4 regions of the Terrabacter sp. AAH1 genome follow, and region 3 is predicted to be linked to each of the others. Evidence: riboswitches for the same ligand, from Rfam matches in the RefSeq annotation. Region 3 holds a riboswitch; each other region holds the start of a gene.
What was found. Region 3 has a riboswitch for cyclic di-AMP ahead of ACXR8F_RS07255 (C40 family peptidase). Riboswitches for the same ligand answer to the same signal wherever they lie in the genome.

Region 1: it holds a riboswitch for cyclic di-AMP, as region 3 does, so the genes downstream of both, ACXR8F_RS14610 (C40 family peptidase) here and ACXR8F_RS07255 (C40 family peptidase) in region 3, are expected to answer to the same signal.
Region 2: it holds a riboswitch for cyclic di-AMP, as region 3 does, so the genes downstream of both, ACXR8F_RS03660 (transglycosylase family protein) here and ACXR8F_RS07255 (C40 family peptidase) in region 3, are expected to answer to the same signal.
Region 4: it holds a riboswitch for cyclic di-AMP, as region 3 does, so the genes downstream of both, ACXR8F_RS05905 (CHAP domain-containing protein) here and ACXR8F_RS07255 (C40 family peptidase) in region 3, are expected to answer to the same signal.

Annotation. Positions count from the first base shown of each region.
Region 1 is NZ_JBTJJV010000009.1:93,810-97,802, forward strand. Features, by position in the region: gene ACXR8F_RS14600 (MFS transporter) at 1-820, shown strand, start outside; gene ACXR8F_RS14605 (metal-dependent transcriptional regulator) at 850-1,545, shown strand; cyclic di-AMP (ydaO/yuaA leader) riboswitch at 1,805-1,974, shown strand; gene ACXR8F_RS14610 (C40 family peptidase) at 1,977-2,735, shown strand; gene ACXR8F_RS14615 (DsbA family oxidoreductase) at 2,833-3,516, shown strand; gene ACXR8F_RS14620 (hypothetical protein) at 3,690-3,993, shown strand, end outside.
Region 2 is NZ_JBTJJV010000001.1:780,479-784,471, forward strand. Features, by position in the region: gene ACXR8F_RS03645 (serine hydrolase domain-containing protein) at 1-896, opposite strand, end outside; gene ACXR8F_RS03650 (hypothetical protein) at 1,318-1,398, shown strand; tRNA gene ACXR8F_RS03655 (tRNA-Thr) at 1,665-1,737, opposite strand; gene ACXR8F_RS03660 (transglycosylase family protein) at 1,873-2,532, opposite strand; cyclic di-AMP (ydaO/yuaA leader) riboswitch at 2,538-2,711, opposite strand; gene ACXR8F_RS03665 (serine/threonine-protein kinase) at 2,979-3,993, opposite strand, start outside.
Region 3 is NZ_JBTJJV010000003.1:254,817-258,809, forward strand. Features, by position in the region: gene ACXR8F_RS07235 (transglycosylase domain-containing protein) at 1-102, shown strand, start outside; partial or broken gene ACXR8F_RS07240 (transglycosylase domain-containing protein) at 116-289, shown strand; gene ACXR8F_RS07245 (penicillin-binding transpeptidase domain-containing protein) at 299-1,393, shown strand; gene ACXR8F_RS07250 (FBP domain-containing protein) at 1,398-1,889, opposite strand; cyclic di-AMP (ydaO/yuaA leader) riboswitch at 2,286-2,433, shown strand; gene ACXR8F_RS07255 (C40 family peptidase) at 2,437-3,018, shown strand; gene ACXR8F_RS07260 (DUF6326 family protein) at 3,430-3,861, opposite strand.
Region 4 is NZ_JBTJJV010000002.1:412,988-416,980, reverse strand. Features, by position in the region: gene ACXR8F_RS05910 (class F sortase) at 1-680, shown strand, start outside; cyclic di-AMP (ydaO/yuaA leader) riboswitch at 943-1,129, shown strand; gene ACXR8F_RS05905 (CHAP domain-containing protein) at 1,133-1,990, shown strand; gene ACXR8F_RS05900 (alkene reductase) at 2,223-3,293, shown strand; gene ACXR8F_RS05895 (N-acetyltransferase family protein) at 3,400-3,936, opposite strand; gene ACXR8F_RS05890 (sulfatase family protein) at 3,971-3,993, shown strand, end outside.

The DNA.
Region 1 (3,993 bases), on a different contig from region 3:
GACGCTGGGAGGCGTCCACCGCATCGGCTACTTCGTCGGCCCGTTCCTCGGCTCCGTCGTGATCTCGCGCTGGGGCATCGAGTCCGCGTACGCCGTCGGCGGGGTCGCGAGCCTCGCGGCCTTCGTGCTCGTGCTCGTGGCGCCGGACATCACCGGGTCGGCGCACCGGGTGGCCACGGCCGGCGTCCCGCGGAGCGTCATGTCGGTGCTGGCCCAGCACCGCCACGTGCTGCTGACGCTCGGCACGGGGGCGATGTGTGTGGCCGGTGCGCGGGCCATCCGCGAGGCGCTCGTGCCGCTGTGGGCCGAGTCGGTCGGCTTCTCACCGGCGCAGACCTCGCTCGTCTTCGGCGTCGCCGGCGCCATCGACATGGCGCTCTTCTACCCGTCCGGCTGGCTCATGGACCGCTACGGCCGGGTCGCGGCGGCCGTGCCGAGCATGCTCGTGCTCGGGCTGGGGATGGCCCTGCTGCCGCTCGCCACGAGCCTCGTCGCGGTGACCGCCGCCGCCACGGTGCTCGGGGTCGGCAACGGGCTCGGGGCGGGCCTCATCATGACGTTGGGCGCGGACGCGTCCCCGGCCGACGGGCGGGCGCAGTTCCTCGGGGGCTGGCGACTCTGCGCCGACCTGGGAAGGGCTGCGGGGCCCCTGGCGTTGTCAGGGCTGAGCGCCGTCATGTCACTCGGCGCCTCGGCCGTCGTGCTCGGCGTGGGCGCGGTGGTCGGCGCGGGATGGCTGCGCATCTGGGTGCCCCGGCACGACCCCACCAGGGCCTCCAGGGCAGGGGCGGGGACGGGCGCCGCGACGGGTGGTCACTGACCGTCCGAGAACTCTGAGAGGGTATGACCGTGACGGACCTGATCGACACCACCGAGATGTACCTCCGGACGATCTACGAGCTCGAGGAAGAGGGCATCGTGCCCCTGCGCGCTCGTATCGCCGAGCGTCTCGGCCACTCGGGCCCGACGGTGTCGCAGACCGTGGCCCGGATGGAGCGTGACGGGCTCGTCGCCGTCTCCGGTGACCGTCACCTCGAGCTGTCCGACCACGGCCGCCTGCTCGCGACCCGCGTCATGCGCAAGCACCGCCTGGCCGAGCGCCTCCTCGTCGACGTCATTGGCCTCGAGTGGGAGTACGCACACGACGAGGCGTGCCGCTGGGAGCACGTCATGTCCGAGAAGGTCGAGCGCAAGATCCTCGGCCTCATCGGCGGTGGCCTCGAGTCGCCCTACGGCAACCCCATCCCCGGCCTCGACGAGCTCGGCATGCACCAGGACGAGGACTTCCTCACCGGCCTCATCCCGCTCACGACAGCCGTGCGCGACAGCGCCGCGAGCGTGACGATCCGCCGCATCGGCGAGCCGGTCCAGGTCGACCCCGAGGCCCTCGGCCTGCTGACGAGCGCCGGCGTCGTGCCCGGAGCGCGCGTCGACGTCACGCGCGACGGGTCCCGGGTCGTCGTCGTCCGCGACGGCGGCGAGCCCTCGACGGGCGTCTCCCTGCCCGACGACGTCGCCGTCCACGTCTACTGCCAGACGGCCTGACCCCCCGCCTCGCCCGCCTCGCCTCGAGGCGTCACCACGCGGCCTGACCACCGGCCTACGTCAAGGTCTGCCCCGATCGGCCGGGGCGTTTTGGCACACCCTGCCACGGGTTGTCCGCGTCGTGTCCGAGTCGCGGGACGCTTCCGAAATTGGTGCTGACCCGGAGGTGACAACTCGGGGCGGGTTGGGTAGTTTGGCCGCACTTGCTCTCCCCGTCGAGCAGGTGCCCCGGGTCGGACCGCCTAGTCCTGCCATCGACCTGTGGCCAGTGACGAACCGCATGGCAGGAGCGGGGGAACCACTTTCTCCGGGCGTCGAGAGACGTCCTTGGGGTGAAGCCCTCCGTGGACCGCAACGGTCCGAGTGAAGGCCGGGCGAGTACCTCCAGCCCGAACCCGACAGCTCACCTCGTAGGCGTCGAGAGGTCAAACGTGGCTCAGAACGTTCCCGGGCGCCACCGCGCCCCCGGTCGATTCAACGCGATCTCGGAGCTCAAGACGATCGCGAAGGAGTCGGCCCAGCCGGCCGTCAAGGGCGCCGCGATCGTTGCCGCCTCGGGTGGCCTCGTCGCCTCGTTCGCCGGCACGGCGAACGCCGCTGACGGTGTCAGCGCCGCTGCCGGCCCGGCGGTCGTCGGGCCCCAGGTGGGCTCGCTCAAGGCCGCGAACGCCCTGTCGGCCATCGGCTACGGCAAGCCGGCGCTCAAGACCAAGCCCCTCGTCATCGAGGACATCAAGGTCAAGCGCGAGCGCGCCGAGGCTGCCGCCGACAAGGCCGCCGCCGAGCGTCGTGCCGCCGCGGCCGAGCGCGCCTCGCGCTCCACCGCCCGCGTCGCGCTCAACGACGCGAAGATCCCCAGCGCCTCCGGCATCGTCGGCATCGCGCAGTCCTTCTTCGGCGTCCCCTACGTCTACGGCGGCTCGTCGCCCTCGGGCTTCGACTGCTCGGGCCTGACCTCCTACGTCTACCGCCAGGCCGGCATCTCGATCCCGCGCACGGCCTCCGCGCAGCAGGCCGCCGCGACCCGCGTCAGCGACCCCCAGCCGGGCGACCTCGTCTTCTTCGGCTCGCCGGCGTACCACGTGGGCATCTACGTCAGCCCGGGCCGCATGATCGACGCCCAGCGCCCCGGCACCGTCATCGGCAACCACTCGATCTGGACGCGGCCCTCGGGCTACGGCCGCTTCTGAGCCTCGCACGACCTCTCGTGCCGTTGTGCCCTCGCCGACTCCGGCGGGGGCACAACGCGTTTCGGGCCCGTCACCGGCTCCGTGGTTGACTGAGTCGATGACCGACCAGTCTGCTGCCGAGTCCACGACCCTCATCGAGCTCGACCTCTGGAGCGACCTGGTCTGCCCTTGGTCGTGGGTGGCCAAGCGACGGGTCGAGGCGGCCGTCGCGGCCTTCGAGCGACCGCACGACGTCACCGTGCGGCTGCGCTCCTTCGAGCTCGACCCGGACGTCCCGCGGGGCGGCGGTGTTCCCGTGAGCGAGCACGTGGCGCTGCGGCACGGCGGCGACGCGGAGGCAGGGCGGCTCATGAACGCCCGGGCCAGCGAGGTCGCCGAGGCCGACGACCTCTACTTCGACTGGGACCGCGCCGTGCGGGCCAACAGCTTCGACGCGCACCGGCTGTGCGCGCTGGCCGGCGAGATGGGCGGCCCGGCCCTGCGGTCCGCGGCCGTCGAGCGCTTCCAGTCCGCGCACTTCAGCGAGGGCCTGCCGATCGACGACCACGAGGTGCTCCAGCGGCTGTCGGCCGAGTGCGGCCTCGACGAGCGGCGCGTCTCGGCCGTCCTCGCGTCCGACGCGTACGCCGACCAGGTGCGGGCCGACGAGGAGAAGGCACGCTCGATGGGCGTGACGTCGACGCCCTTCGTCGTCGCCAACGCGTATGCCGCCGTGTCGGGTGCGCGTCCCGTCGACGACTACCTCGCCCTCCTCCGTGGAGTGGCGACCCAGACAGTCTGAGCTGCGGCCAAAAGCCGCGAATCGCCCATAGCGCAACGCGATTCGTCCACCTGCTGGCATGTCGCGCCCTGACGGGCGACAGCGCAGGTGGTCGGGGTGGAGGATGCCCACAGGTGCGTGGCCGTGACGACGGCTCGGTGAGTCCGGGCTCGGGACGGGAGAGCGTGGAGCGCGTGGGCGACGAGCACGACGAGGTGGACGAGGCGGTGCTCGCCGCCTGGCGGTCGCTGCCGAGCGAGCACCGTTTGGTGCTCTGGCAGCTCGTGGTGCACGACGAGGGCCTCGGCCGGCCCGCTCCGCCGCGCCGGCCGTCGCGCCGGGGCGTCGCCGCGCCGGCCGAGCGTGCCCGCGACCGGTTGCGGCTCGGGTTGCTCTCCGAGCTCGTCGCGAGAGCGGAAGGCCCCGAGTGCGCCGCCGCCCGTCGCGCCCTCGCAGGTCACCTGCGTCACCTGCCGTCCGGGCCGGGTACGCCGGAGG
Region 2 (3,993 bases), on a different contig from region 3:
TCGATGAGCTGCCCGCCGAACCCAAGGGCTGCGTACGCGGGGTGGCCGCCGGCGGTGGTGACCCACCACTGGTACCCATAGCGGTCCGCACCTTGGGTTCCCGGTACGTCCACCTGCCCGGTGGTGGCCTCCTGCACCCAGCTCTGGGGCACGATCTGTTTGCCCTGCCACGTGCCCTGGTCGAGGTAGAGCTGCCCCAGCTTGGCCATGTCCCGGGCCCGCAGCTTCAGAAAGGAGGCCCCGTAGTTGATGCCTTGGTGGTCGACCGGCCAAGCGAACTGGGCCTTGTCGTAGGCCGCGGCCGAGGCCTTGACCAGGAGCGGCTGCGCGGCGCCGCTCATCTCGATGCCCAGTGGCCCGAACAGCTTCTCGGTCGCGTAGTTCAACACGGAGCGGTGGGTGGCTCTGGCCAGGATCGCCGCCAGTAGGTGCGAGCTGGCCGAGGAGTAGGCGAATACGCCGGGCTTCCCGATGACGCCCTGCCGCAGGATGCCCTCGACGAAGTGGTCGCTCTGGATCCACGCCCCGACCGAGCTGTCAGGTAGGTCGGCGTCCAGACCCGCCGTCATGGTCAGGAGCTGGCGCAGCTTGATGCGCGCCACCGCCGGACTCATCACGCTTCGTTCCTTGGGAAGCAACTCGCCCAAGGTCTGGTCGAGGCTTTTCAGGGAACCGTCGGCCAAGGCGATCCCCATCAGGGTCCCCACGACGCTCTTGGTGACCGAGTGCACGTTGTGGGTGTCGTCCGGCGTCGAGGCTCGGTACTCCTCATGGACCGGCGCACCGCAGACGTAGACCAGCACGGCCCGCAGTTCGCGGAGCTGATAGTCGCTCAGCAGGGCCAGCTGCTCCCTGAGGGCGGCGGAGATTCTCGCCTCCAATGCTTGGCGCTGCACGTCTCCTGCGGGACACGGCGCCAAGGAGGACGCAGGGTGCGGAGCGAGGGAGTCGCCCGTACAGCCAGTCACAAGCAGCAGCCCCACCACCAGTCCGGCAACCCCAGCGACACGGCGCCCCCGAGCGCGCGCGGCGGATCGCGCCCCAATGGAATCCGGCCAGGCGGCGGCAGTACTGGCTGCGGCTGCTCCTGCGTGCCGCGTTCGGTGAAAGACGAGCATGTCCTCGTCGGCGGGCCCCGCGCGGAACACAGGGCCCGCGACCCAGCACAGGAAGTTCCTGAGTCGCACTCTTCGAGTCTCCTCCACCTGCGCCGCTCGCGTGCCTGGTTTGGTCAGCCCGTTGTGGTGTCGATAAAGGCGTCCGTCGCGCGCCCTAGGGGCAGCTCGGTCCCAGCCGCTGCAGTCTGCGGCTGACCGTTTGGGTGTTGACACGAGGACAGTACGGCGGTGGATCGCAGCGGGCCGGCTCAAGGCCTACCGCACCGGGCCGAGGATGTAGCGCGTCGACATCGAAGAGGTCGACCGTCTCCTTCGGCCCGTTCCCGACTACGCGGACACTGGGAGCTAGCGAATCCCGCCCGTCAGGCCTCGGGCTCGCACTGGCCAGACGACTGAGCAGGGCCGCGGCCTCGTCGACCCTCGGGTGCCGGCGGTGCTGGAGTCGGTGGACCCGCTCCGTGGCCTCGCCACGGCCGAAAATGGTGGGCAAAGCGGTGGGTGACGCAAGTCGGAGTGCGACTCGCACCACGTTTCCGCAGGTCAGAGAGCTGGCGGGGGGACTCGAACCCCCAACCACCTGTTTACAAGACAGGTGCGCTGCCAATTGCGCCACGCCAGCACGCCCGCGACGCAGACGCCGCGGACGGGCGAAAGCGTAACCGAGGCGGACGGCATACGCCCAAAAAGAGGGGACGGCCCCGCGCAACCCAGGGGTTGGTCGCGCGAGGCCGTCCGGTTCAGTTCTACCAGCAACTCAGGGCAGTCGCAGGACCTGCCCCACGAAGATGAGGTTCGGGTTGGAGACGCGGGAGGCGTTGGCCTTCCAGAGCGCCTTCCAGCCGCCGGCGACGTGGTAGCGCGCGGCGATCTTGCCGAGGGTGTCCCCGCTGCGCACGGTGATGCGCGCACCCTTGCCGGTCGACACGGCGGGCTTGGCGTAGGACTTCTTCTTGACGACCTTCTTGACGACCGGCTTCTTCGCCGCGACCGGCTTGCGCACCGTGGAGCGCGAGACCGGTGCGGAGGTGGCGCCACCGTTGGCGCGGGTGAGACCGGCGCGCTTCGAGCACACGGGCCAGGCACCCGGGCCCTGCGACGCGAGCACGCGCCGCGCGACGGCGATCTGCTCGGCCTTGGTCGCGAGGTCGGCGCGCGGGGCGTAGGCGCGGCCACCGTAGCCGGCCCACGTGCTCTGCACGAACTGGAGGCCTCCGTAGAAGCCGTTGCCCGTGTTGATAGACCAGTTGCCGCCGGACTCGCACGCGGCGACGCGGTCCCAGACGGAGGCGGCCTTGGCCGACCCCGCGGTCGTGATGCCGCCGACGATGGTGGCGGCTCCGGCGATCCCGACTCCTGCGATGCGCTGCTTGACCGAGATCTTCTTGGCGGCAGCGTGCTTGGAAAGGTACTGCATGAGGTTGTTCCTTCCTGACGCGCGCCTGCGGGGTTAGCTGTCGGGTTAGGGCGTCAGGTGCCCCGTCGCTCGCGCGACCTCACCCCAAGGCCAGATCTCGTCCTCTTGTCATGCGCTCGAACACACATGCACTCACTGGCCACACTGGGTCCCCCGTCCTCGCCCGGCCCACGGGTGTGGGCTGCATCCCTGGCTGGCGAGGCTCGGCGCACGCAGGGAACGGTTCTCTTGATGGGTGTCCATGTGAAGTTGTGGAGCGTTCGTGTGGAGCCGGACGCCAGGAAAGCGGCACGAGGTCTTCGCATGGATCGCCCTTGTTCCCGTGAGGGTGGGAGCCGCCGAGCACAGACGGTACGTGACGCCTGCAGCGCCGCACAAGGCAACCCGAGATAGTTTCGTGATCTTTTCGCGATACGAGCGAGATCTGGAGGCCGAGGTCGCTACCGTCAGCGGCCGAGCGGGTTGCTCCCGAAGGGTGCCCAGGTGAGGCTCTCACCGGCCTGCAGCGCGACGAGCGCGACGACGACGCCGGCGACGGCGAGCACCAGGGTGACCGCCTGGTTGGCGATGCCGGCGGGCACGATCCGGCGCGCCATCGAGCGCGACCCGCGACGCAGCGACGCCCCTCCGGGCCCCCACCAGAGCACGAGCAGACCGACGGCGCCGCCGACGGCCAGCGTGAGCGGCGCGCCCGGCCCGAGCTCGGTGCCCTGCGTGCCGGCGAGCAGCAACGCGACCGCGTAGATGCTGGCCAGTGCGACCGCGACGGGGAGCAGGAGACCGACGGCCGTCGCCACGGTGCCGACGACGAGGTGCCAGGGGCTCGAGACGACCGCGAAGGGCACGTCGCTGCGCCTGCGGCCGTAGTCGTAGCGGCGCAGCACGAGTGCCGTCACCGAGCGGTCGGTGGCGCGGGCGAGCGCCGAGAGCACGACGAGCGCGACGAGCGCTGCGCCCGGCCAGGCCATGAGTGCCCCCGTCCAGGCGACCGCGACGGCCGCGAGCAGCCCGCTACGCATCGGCAGCCCGATGCGAGGGTCTCCCTCGCGCTCGACGACCTCGTCGTCGCCGTCCCACTCGTCCTCGGGCCAGTAGTCGGAGGCGCCGTGTCGCTCGTCGTAGACCTCCGCGCCGCCCCAGTCGCCGTCGGGCTCGTCGTCCCACCTGCCTGCGTATGCCGCCTGCCCGGGTGCCGCCGCCGGCACCCCGCTCGGGGGTGGTGCCCACCGCGCAGGGTCGGCTGCGGGCTGGACGGCCGTCGCGCCGACCGGTGGCATGACGGCGGTGCTGTGCCCTTCGACGACCTGGGTGTCCCCCGGCCCCGACGGTGGGGCACCGGCTCGGCCGGTGTCCCAGACCCCACCGCTCGGCGTCGGCACGGTCGCGGCGCGTCCGGCGGCGTACAGCTCGAGGGCTGCGAGCACCTCGTCGGCGTGGGGTCGGCGCGACGGGTCGGGCGAG
Region 3 (3,993 bases):
CGCGCGGCCATCGCAAAGACGATCCCTCGCAAGCTCGAAGACCTGCGTTACGCCGTCGCCCTAGAGCGATCGTGGAGCAAGGACGAGATCCTCCAGGGCTGACCTCGACCTCGCCTACTACGGCGACGGCGCGTACGGCGTCGAGGCGGCCGCGCGCCACTACTTCGACGTGCACGCGAGCGCGCTGACCCTCACCGAGGCGGCCACCCTGGCCGGACTCGTGCAGAGCCCGAGCACCACCGACCCCGCCCACCACCTCCAGGCGGCGCAGGCCCGCCGCAACGTCGTGCTGGCGCGGATGAGGGCGCTCGACGAGCTGACACCGAGGCAGTATGCCGCTGCCGTGGCACGCCCGCTCTCGCGTGACCTCCACGACGCGTCGCTGCGCCAGGTCGCACCCGAGCGCAACAGCCTCGGGGTCGCCGCAGCCGCCTTCGTCACCGAGCCCGGCACCGGCGCGGTGCTGGGCCTCGGCCAGGACACGGCATACGGCTCGGGTCCCGGCGCGACAGAGGTGGACTACGCCGTGGACCGACGCTACGGCGGCTCGGGCGGCTTCCAGTCCGGGTCGACGGCCAAGGCCTTCGCGCTCGTCACCGCGATGAAGCAGGGACTCGGCACGCACGCCTCCGTCGACGCGCCGGCGGCCGACAATCACCGCCCGGCGACCTTCAGTGCCAAGCAGTTTCCCCCGCCGTGCGGCGTCGGCGGCACGTGGTCGGTCTACAACGACGAGCCGTGGAAGGGTGGCTCGATGTCGCTGCGGCAGGCGACGGCGCAGTCGACCAACACCGCCTTCGTCGCCCTCGCGAGCCGCATCGGGGTCTGCGCGATCCACTCGACGATGACGGCGTTCGGCATCCACGGCGGCGATGGGCAGCCCCTCGGCACCTACCCGCCGCAGGTGGTGCTCGGCGCGCAGGCAGTGTCGCCGCAGACCATGGCCGAGGCCTACGCAGGGCTCGCCGACCACGGCACCCTGTGCGACGTGCACCCGGTGACGAGCGTCGTCCAGGGCGGGCGCACCCTCTGGGCTCCACCCCCGGACTGTCGGCGGGTGGCCGACCCGCGCGCCGTCGACCAGGCGACGCAGTACCTGGAGTACAACATGACGCACGGGTCGGGCACCCTCAACCAGCTGCCTGGACGGCCATCCGCCGGCAAGACCGGCACGTCCGACGGCAACGCCCAGTCGTGGTTCGTCGGCTACACCCCCCAGCTCGCCACCGCGGTGTGGGTGGGCAATCCGGTGAACCCGACCCGGCGCATGTTCGACGTGTCGATGGCGGGGAAGTCGTGCACGTCCATGACCGGCGCCTGCTACGCGGCGCCGATCTGGCGCCGGATCATGGACGGCGTGCTGTCGGGCGAGCCCGTCGAGCCGATGCCCTGAAGGCCTATGAGCCGTCGCGCACCCGTCGGGCGAAAGCTGTTGAGCGCGAACGCAGCTCGTCGATCCGACGCTCCACGAGGGATGTCGGGTCGAGGCCACCCTCCATCGCGTTCGGCAGCCGGCGCACGTGCTGCGAGCAGCTGAAGTCGGCGTGCACGAGCGTCCCGAGGCTGTTGCCCTCGCGCCCGGCCGCACCGGCCCGCTTCGCAACCCACAGCCGCACGTCAGCGGTGGCGAAGACGTCCTCGCACCAGGCGCACATCGCGCTCGCCGTGCGCGTCCGCCCTGACGCGCGCAGCACGAACGCCACGGCATCGTCGTCGACGGGCACGACGGCATACGCCCTCTGGGGGTTGCTGCGGTCGACCCAGCCCAGGTAGTCGAGCTGCTCCCAGGGGAGCGCGTCGAGATCGTTGGGGACGCTGGCCTGCTTCGCCTCGCGGCGCGAGCAGTTCACGAGGGCAGCGCGAATCTCGTTGTCTGTCAGTGGTTTCACGGTGTTCCTGTCGGTCGGGCAGGACCGGATGGCCCGGTCAGCCGGGGTGGGGGAGGTGGCGCGGGACCGTGACCGCTGAGCGGGCCATGCCGGCCACCCACCTCTCCGCGGGCGCTCCCGCTGACTCCTGACGTCCGGCGACGTCTCGACCGACGGCTCCGAGGACGGAGCCGCGTCCATGGTGTGCCACGCCCCCTCCGACCGTCCACTCGTTTTCAGAGGTTTCGTGCGTCCACGCCCCAAAGCCCGGCTTCAGGGTGTTTTGTCTCGGCAACATCTGCCGATATCGAGCCGTGACCTACACGGTTCAACGATCGTCTGCGACCGTCGATGCAGTTCATCGGCCGGGGTCCTCCCCGGTCGGCCCGCCGGTACGCCGAGTCCTGTCCGCCGGCTGGGGCAGCAGCGCATCACACGGACAGGAGCGGGGGACCCACTTTCTGGGCCGGCTAGGACCGGTCCTCGGGGTGAAGCCGCGACACGCGGCCGGGCCACTTCTGCCCGAACCCGACAGCTCACCTCGAAGGCGTGGGAAGGAAGACCGACCATGCCCGCTACGAGTCCTGCACGCCCCGGGCGCCACCGGCGCCCCGCACGTCGACTGCCGCTCCAGTCCCTCGCCATCACCCCGCTCCTCGGCGCCGCCCTCGTCCTCGGGACCGGCGGCGCACCGCCGGCCTCCACGACGGCGCCGCTCGCAGCCGCCCCCGCCCCGAGCGCCAAGGCCGCGACGAACAAGGGGGTCGACGTGGCCACCACCCCGGTGGCCACCGTCCCCCGACGAATCCAGGCCCTGCGCATCACCGCGGCCCAGAGGGGCAAGCCCTACCGCTGGGGCGCTGCCGGACCGTACGCGTTCGACTGCTCCGGCCTCGTCTACTACGTCTACCGGACGCGATTGCACGTGGCGCTCCCCCGCACGGCCAATGCGCAGCGCCTCAAGACCGTGCGAGTCGCCAAGTCGCGCGTGCTCGCCGGTGACCTCATCTTCTTCATGCGTGCGGGCCGGGCCTACCACGTCGGCGTCTACGCCGGTAGCGGCAGGGTCTGGCACTCGCCACGACCGGGCCAGCGCGTGCAGCTGTCGAAGCTCTGGACGTCCGCCTGGGTGGCCGGTCGGGTCCGCTAACCAGGCCCAGGCCTCCCGCCGGGGCGCCTTGACCGATGGCTCGGTCGAGGCGCCGGACGAAGCGGTGTTCGACGCCCGGCATCGTGTCGTTCGCCGAGAGGTCGTCCGGTCCACCGTCGCGCCGGGCCCGTGCCCGCGCCCAGGTGGTGGCGGCCGTCCGGGACGCCGGCGGGTCAACCCCCCTCACGACCCGCTCGGAGCCACCGGTCGCCACGCCGTCGTCCTCCATGCGGTCACCCTCCCCGGGGCCGACCGTGACGACGAACAGGGCCGCGACGGACGCAAGGACCGGAAGGAAAGGAGCCGCAGGCCAGGTGAGCGGCCTGACCTGCGGCTCCGACGGGGAGTGCCGCGGCCTGCGCGCCCGAGGTGACGGCATACGGCAGAACGGCAGACGGGCAAGCTCACGGGTTACCGGGCGCGAACAGCGTCCCGGCCGGGACCGGTCGGCGTGGTCGCCGATGGTGCGGTGCGGGGCCACGTCCAGGCGTACCGGACGATGAGGGCGAGGAGGACCAGCTCCAGAGCGATCCCGAGGCCGTAGAAGTACACCCAGGTCTCGCCCAGCCCGTTGAAGGCCGTGACGGGCACGTAGAGCGAGGCCACGGTGAGGTTCGTGATGCGGCTCGCCCGGGCGGGCAGCGTCATCGACAGCACGACCATCAGGATCGGGACGCTCACCAGGGCCAGCGACGTGGTCGAGAAGGTCTGCGACAGCTCGAACTCGAAGACCTTGCCGCCGAGGATGTCTTCGACGACGCCAGGAGTGAAGAAGTTGAGGATGTCCACATAGGCGTACAGGAACATGAAGCTCGTCCACGTTGCGGCGAGCTTGGCTCTCATTGGGATCCGCTGGTCTTCCAGCGTCGCGGTGGTGGGTTGACGTGTTCTCATCGTGGGCTCCTGGTCGTGGTGGGGATCGGTGGGTCCACGTTCGCTGAGTCCGGCGGCGGACACATCGGACCGAAGGCTGTG
Region 4 (3,993 bases), on a different contig from region 3:
TCGCGCTCGTCCTCGGCCTGCGTGGCAGTCCGTCATCGCCCGGTGCGGCGGGCACCCCGCCCGCTGCACAGCCGGCAGGCAGCGCGCTGGCGACCGTCGGCGCGACAGCCTCCGACTCCCCCGCACCGTCGGTGTCCCCCGGTCAGGGTGGGACGCGGGCTGCGGGGAGACCGGGCACCTCGGGGGCCGCGCCTGCGGGCACTCTGCAGGGCGGCCCCTTGGCGGCCTCGGAGCCCACCCTGCTGGAGATCCCCTCCATCGGCGTCCGCTCGCGCACCTTCGTGCCGCTCGGGGTCCAGCCTGACGGCACGATCTCAGTGCCCGGCACCGCTCAGGAGGTCGGGCTCTACGACGGAGGCCCGACCCCCGGACAGCTCGGCCCCTCCGTGATCGCCGCCCACGTCGACACACCGTCCGGCGTTCCCGGAGTCTTCTACCGCCTCGGCGCGGTCAAGGCGGGCGACGTCGTCGAGGTCACGCGCCGCGACGGCTCGCACCTCGTCTTCACCGTCGACAAGGTCGCCGCCTACGAGAAGTCGCGCTTCCCGACCGACCTCGTCTACCGGAGCGATTTCCGACGTTCCGAGATCCGCCTCGTGACGTGCGGTGGGCCGACCGACAGCCGCAACGAGTACCGCGACAACGTCATCGTCTTCGGCCACCTCACGAGCGCTTCCTGAGCACGCCCGACCACCCGTGGCGACTCGCAGCCGAGGGGGTCGGCCGTCTCGAGCCGGTCAAGCGCGAGTCATGTGACTCGCGTCACAAGGCACGAAGGTATGTCGCAGGTAAAGATGCCCAAAACGGACCTTCAACGATCTTTCCGGCGAGTCCCCGTTACCTCAACGTGACTTTTGCCGGCAACGTCGTCTACTCTTCCGAGGGTCCGGCCACCTGGTCGGGCGCTCGCGAGGTGGACCGCCTAGTCCTGTCACCGCCTGACGAGCGAGAGCAAACCTTGTGACAGGAGCGGAGGAACCACACGTTTCTCCGGGCGTCCGGCGCCACGACTCCGGACGTCCTTGGGGTGAAGTACTCGCCCGGATCGCGACTCGTCGCGGGCCGGGGGAGCGCCGGGCACCTTTCCGCCCGAACCCGACAGCTAACTTCGTAGGCGCGGAGAGGTACACGTGTGAACAACGAGATCATCCGCGGCCGCCACCGTGCGCCCGGCCGACACAACCCCCTCAACGAGCTCAAGGTCCTCGCGCGCGAGACGGCTCAGCCGGCCATGAAGGGCGCGGCTTTCGTCGCGGCCACCGGTGGCCTTGTCGCCTCCTTCGCGAACCCGGCGAGCGCCGAGCCGCTGTCCGGCACGACCGCCGGTGCTGCCGCCGTCGGCCCGGCCACCGGCGCCGTCCCCGCCGCCTCGACCGCCCTGGCGAAGATCGGCTACGCGCCGGCTGCGCAGAAGGCCGTCACCCAGCGCGCCACGGCTCCCAAGCCGCGCGTCATCGAGGACATCCAGGTCAAGACGGAGCGCGCCGCCGCCAAGGCTGCCGCTGCCAAGGCCGCCGCGGAGCGCAAGGCTGCTGCCGCGCGCGCCTCGCGTGACCTCACCCGTCGCACGCTGACGTCGACGACGTCGACGACGAAGTCGGTCAGCAACGGCTCGGTCCCGAGCGCGTCCTCCGGCATGCGTTCCGCCTACAACTGGGCCACCAAGGGCCAGTGCACCTGGGGCGCGCTCGCCAAGTGGCACGCGTCCGAGGGCTACTACCCCGGTGGCTGGACCGGCAACGCCATGGAGTGGGCCTCCGGCGCCGCGAGCGCGGGCTACACGGTGACCGGCACGCCGCGCACCCGCTCGATCCTCGTGATGCAGCCCGGCGTGCACGGCTCCTCGAGCGTCGGCCACGTCGCCTGGGTCACCGCCGTCAACGGCAACGAGGTCACCATCATCGAGATGAACGCCCTCGCCGGCCCGTACAACTACAACACCCGCACCCTGACCGACGGTCCGGGCATGAAGTACATCTACGCGCCGTGACCCACACGCAGACCCACGCGGTCTGAGCGCTGGTCGCGAAGGGGAGGATGCCGACGGCATCCTCCCCTTCGTCGTGTCTGACGGGTCACACCCGCCGCACGCCGGGTCGGACTCGCTCCGCCCACCGGGAATGTGCGTCGCCCTGTCCGACTTGTCGCCTAGGTAGTTGAAGGCTCCACCGCATTGCGGCAGCGAGCCGCCGACCATCCCCGACAACGTGAGGAGCAGGCCTGTGTCCACGGCCTTCGAGACCATCCGCATCGGCCGCTGGGACCTCCCCCAGCGCTTCGTCATGGCGCCGCTGACGCGCAACCGTGCCGGCGCCGGGCAGGCACCGACCGAGCTGAACGCCGAGTACTACGGCCAGCGCGCGAGCGCGGGCCTCATCATCACCGAGGGCACCCAGCCGAGCGCCGTCGGCCAGGGCTACCTCGACACCCCCGGCATCCACTCCGACGAGCAGGTCGCCGGCTGGCGCCTCGTCGCCGACGCCGTGCACCAGGGCGGCGGCCACGTCGTCGTCCAGCTCATGCACGCCGGACGCGTCGCCCACCCCGACAACAAGGGCGGGCTCGAGAGCGTCGCCCCGAGCGCGATCGCGGCGCCGGGCTCCATCGTGACGCCTTCGGGCGAGCAGCCGTATGCCGTCCCGCGGGCCCTCGAGACCGACGAGATCCCCGCGCTCGTGGCCGAGTACGTGCACGCGGCCCGCCAGGCGATCGCGGCCGGACTCGACGGCGTCGAGGTGCACGCCGCCAACGGCTACCTCCCCCACCAGTTCCTCGCCCCGTCGAGCAACCAGCGCTCCGACGCGTACGGTGGCTCGCCGGAGAACCGGGCGCGCCTCGCGATCGAGATCACGACCGCGGTGGCCGAGGCCATCGGCGCCGACCGCGTCGGCATCCGCATCTCGCCCGCGCACAACATCCAGAGCGTGCTCGAGGAGGACGAGCTCGAGACGGCCGCGACCTACGAGACGCTCGTCGAGGGCATCGCGCCGCTCGGCCTCGCCTACCTCAGCATCCTCGGCGACCCGGAGTCCGACCTCGTGCGCAACCTGCGCAAGCGGTTCGGCGGCCCCGTCATCCTCAACACGGGCTTCGCCTCGGTGACGGGCCTCGCGGAGGTCGAGGACATCCTCGAGCGCGACCTCGGCGACGCCGTCGCCGTCGGGCGCGAGTTCCTCGCGAACCCGGACCTCGCCCGTCGCTGGCGCGAGGGTGCCCCGCTCAACGAGCCGAACCCGGCCACCTTCTACGGCGGCGGCGCCGAGGGCTACACGGACTACCCGGCCCTCCCCTGACACCCAAGGAAAGTGGGCACTCGACGCTGCTTCGTCGAGTGCCCGTTTCCTCGTGTCGGGAAGTGAGCACTCGACCGTCCTTCGTCGAGTTCTCACTTCCTGACGCTCAGGTCGGCTCAGGCGGCGTGGCTCCCGGCGGAAGTGGGTCGCCGAGCCGCCGCTGGACCCACGTGACGTCGTGCCAGACGCCGAACTTGTGGCCGATGTCGCGGTAGGTCCCGACCGACTCGAAACCCATCGCCGCGTGCAGCCGGGCGCTCGGCTCGTTCGGCTGGGTCATGCCGGCGGCAGCCATGCGGTAGCCGCGAGCGGCCAGGCGCCGCAGCAGCTCCTCGTAGAGCCGGCGGCCCCCGCCGCTGCCCCGCCGGTCCATCGCGAGGTAGACCGACACCTCGCACGACCAGCGGTAGGCCGCACGCTCCTTGAACGGCCCGCCGTACGCGTACCCGACGACCTCGCCGGCGTCCTCCAGCACGAGGAACGCGTGCGAGCGCTGTGCCGCGGCGATGCGCCGGCCCATCTCGTCGGCGCTCGGTGGGTCCGTCTCGAACGTGATCGACGTGCCCGTGACGTACGGCGCGTAGACGGCGGCGACCGCCGCGGCGTCATCGGCCGTCGCGTCTCGCACGATGGGGTGCTGCATGCGCCGATGCTAGGTCGCGTCTAGCGTGGAGCCGATGAGCACTGCCCCGACCCCGCC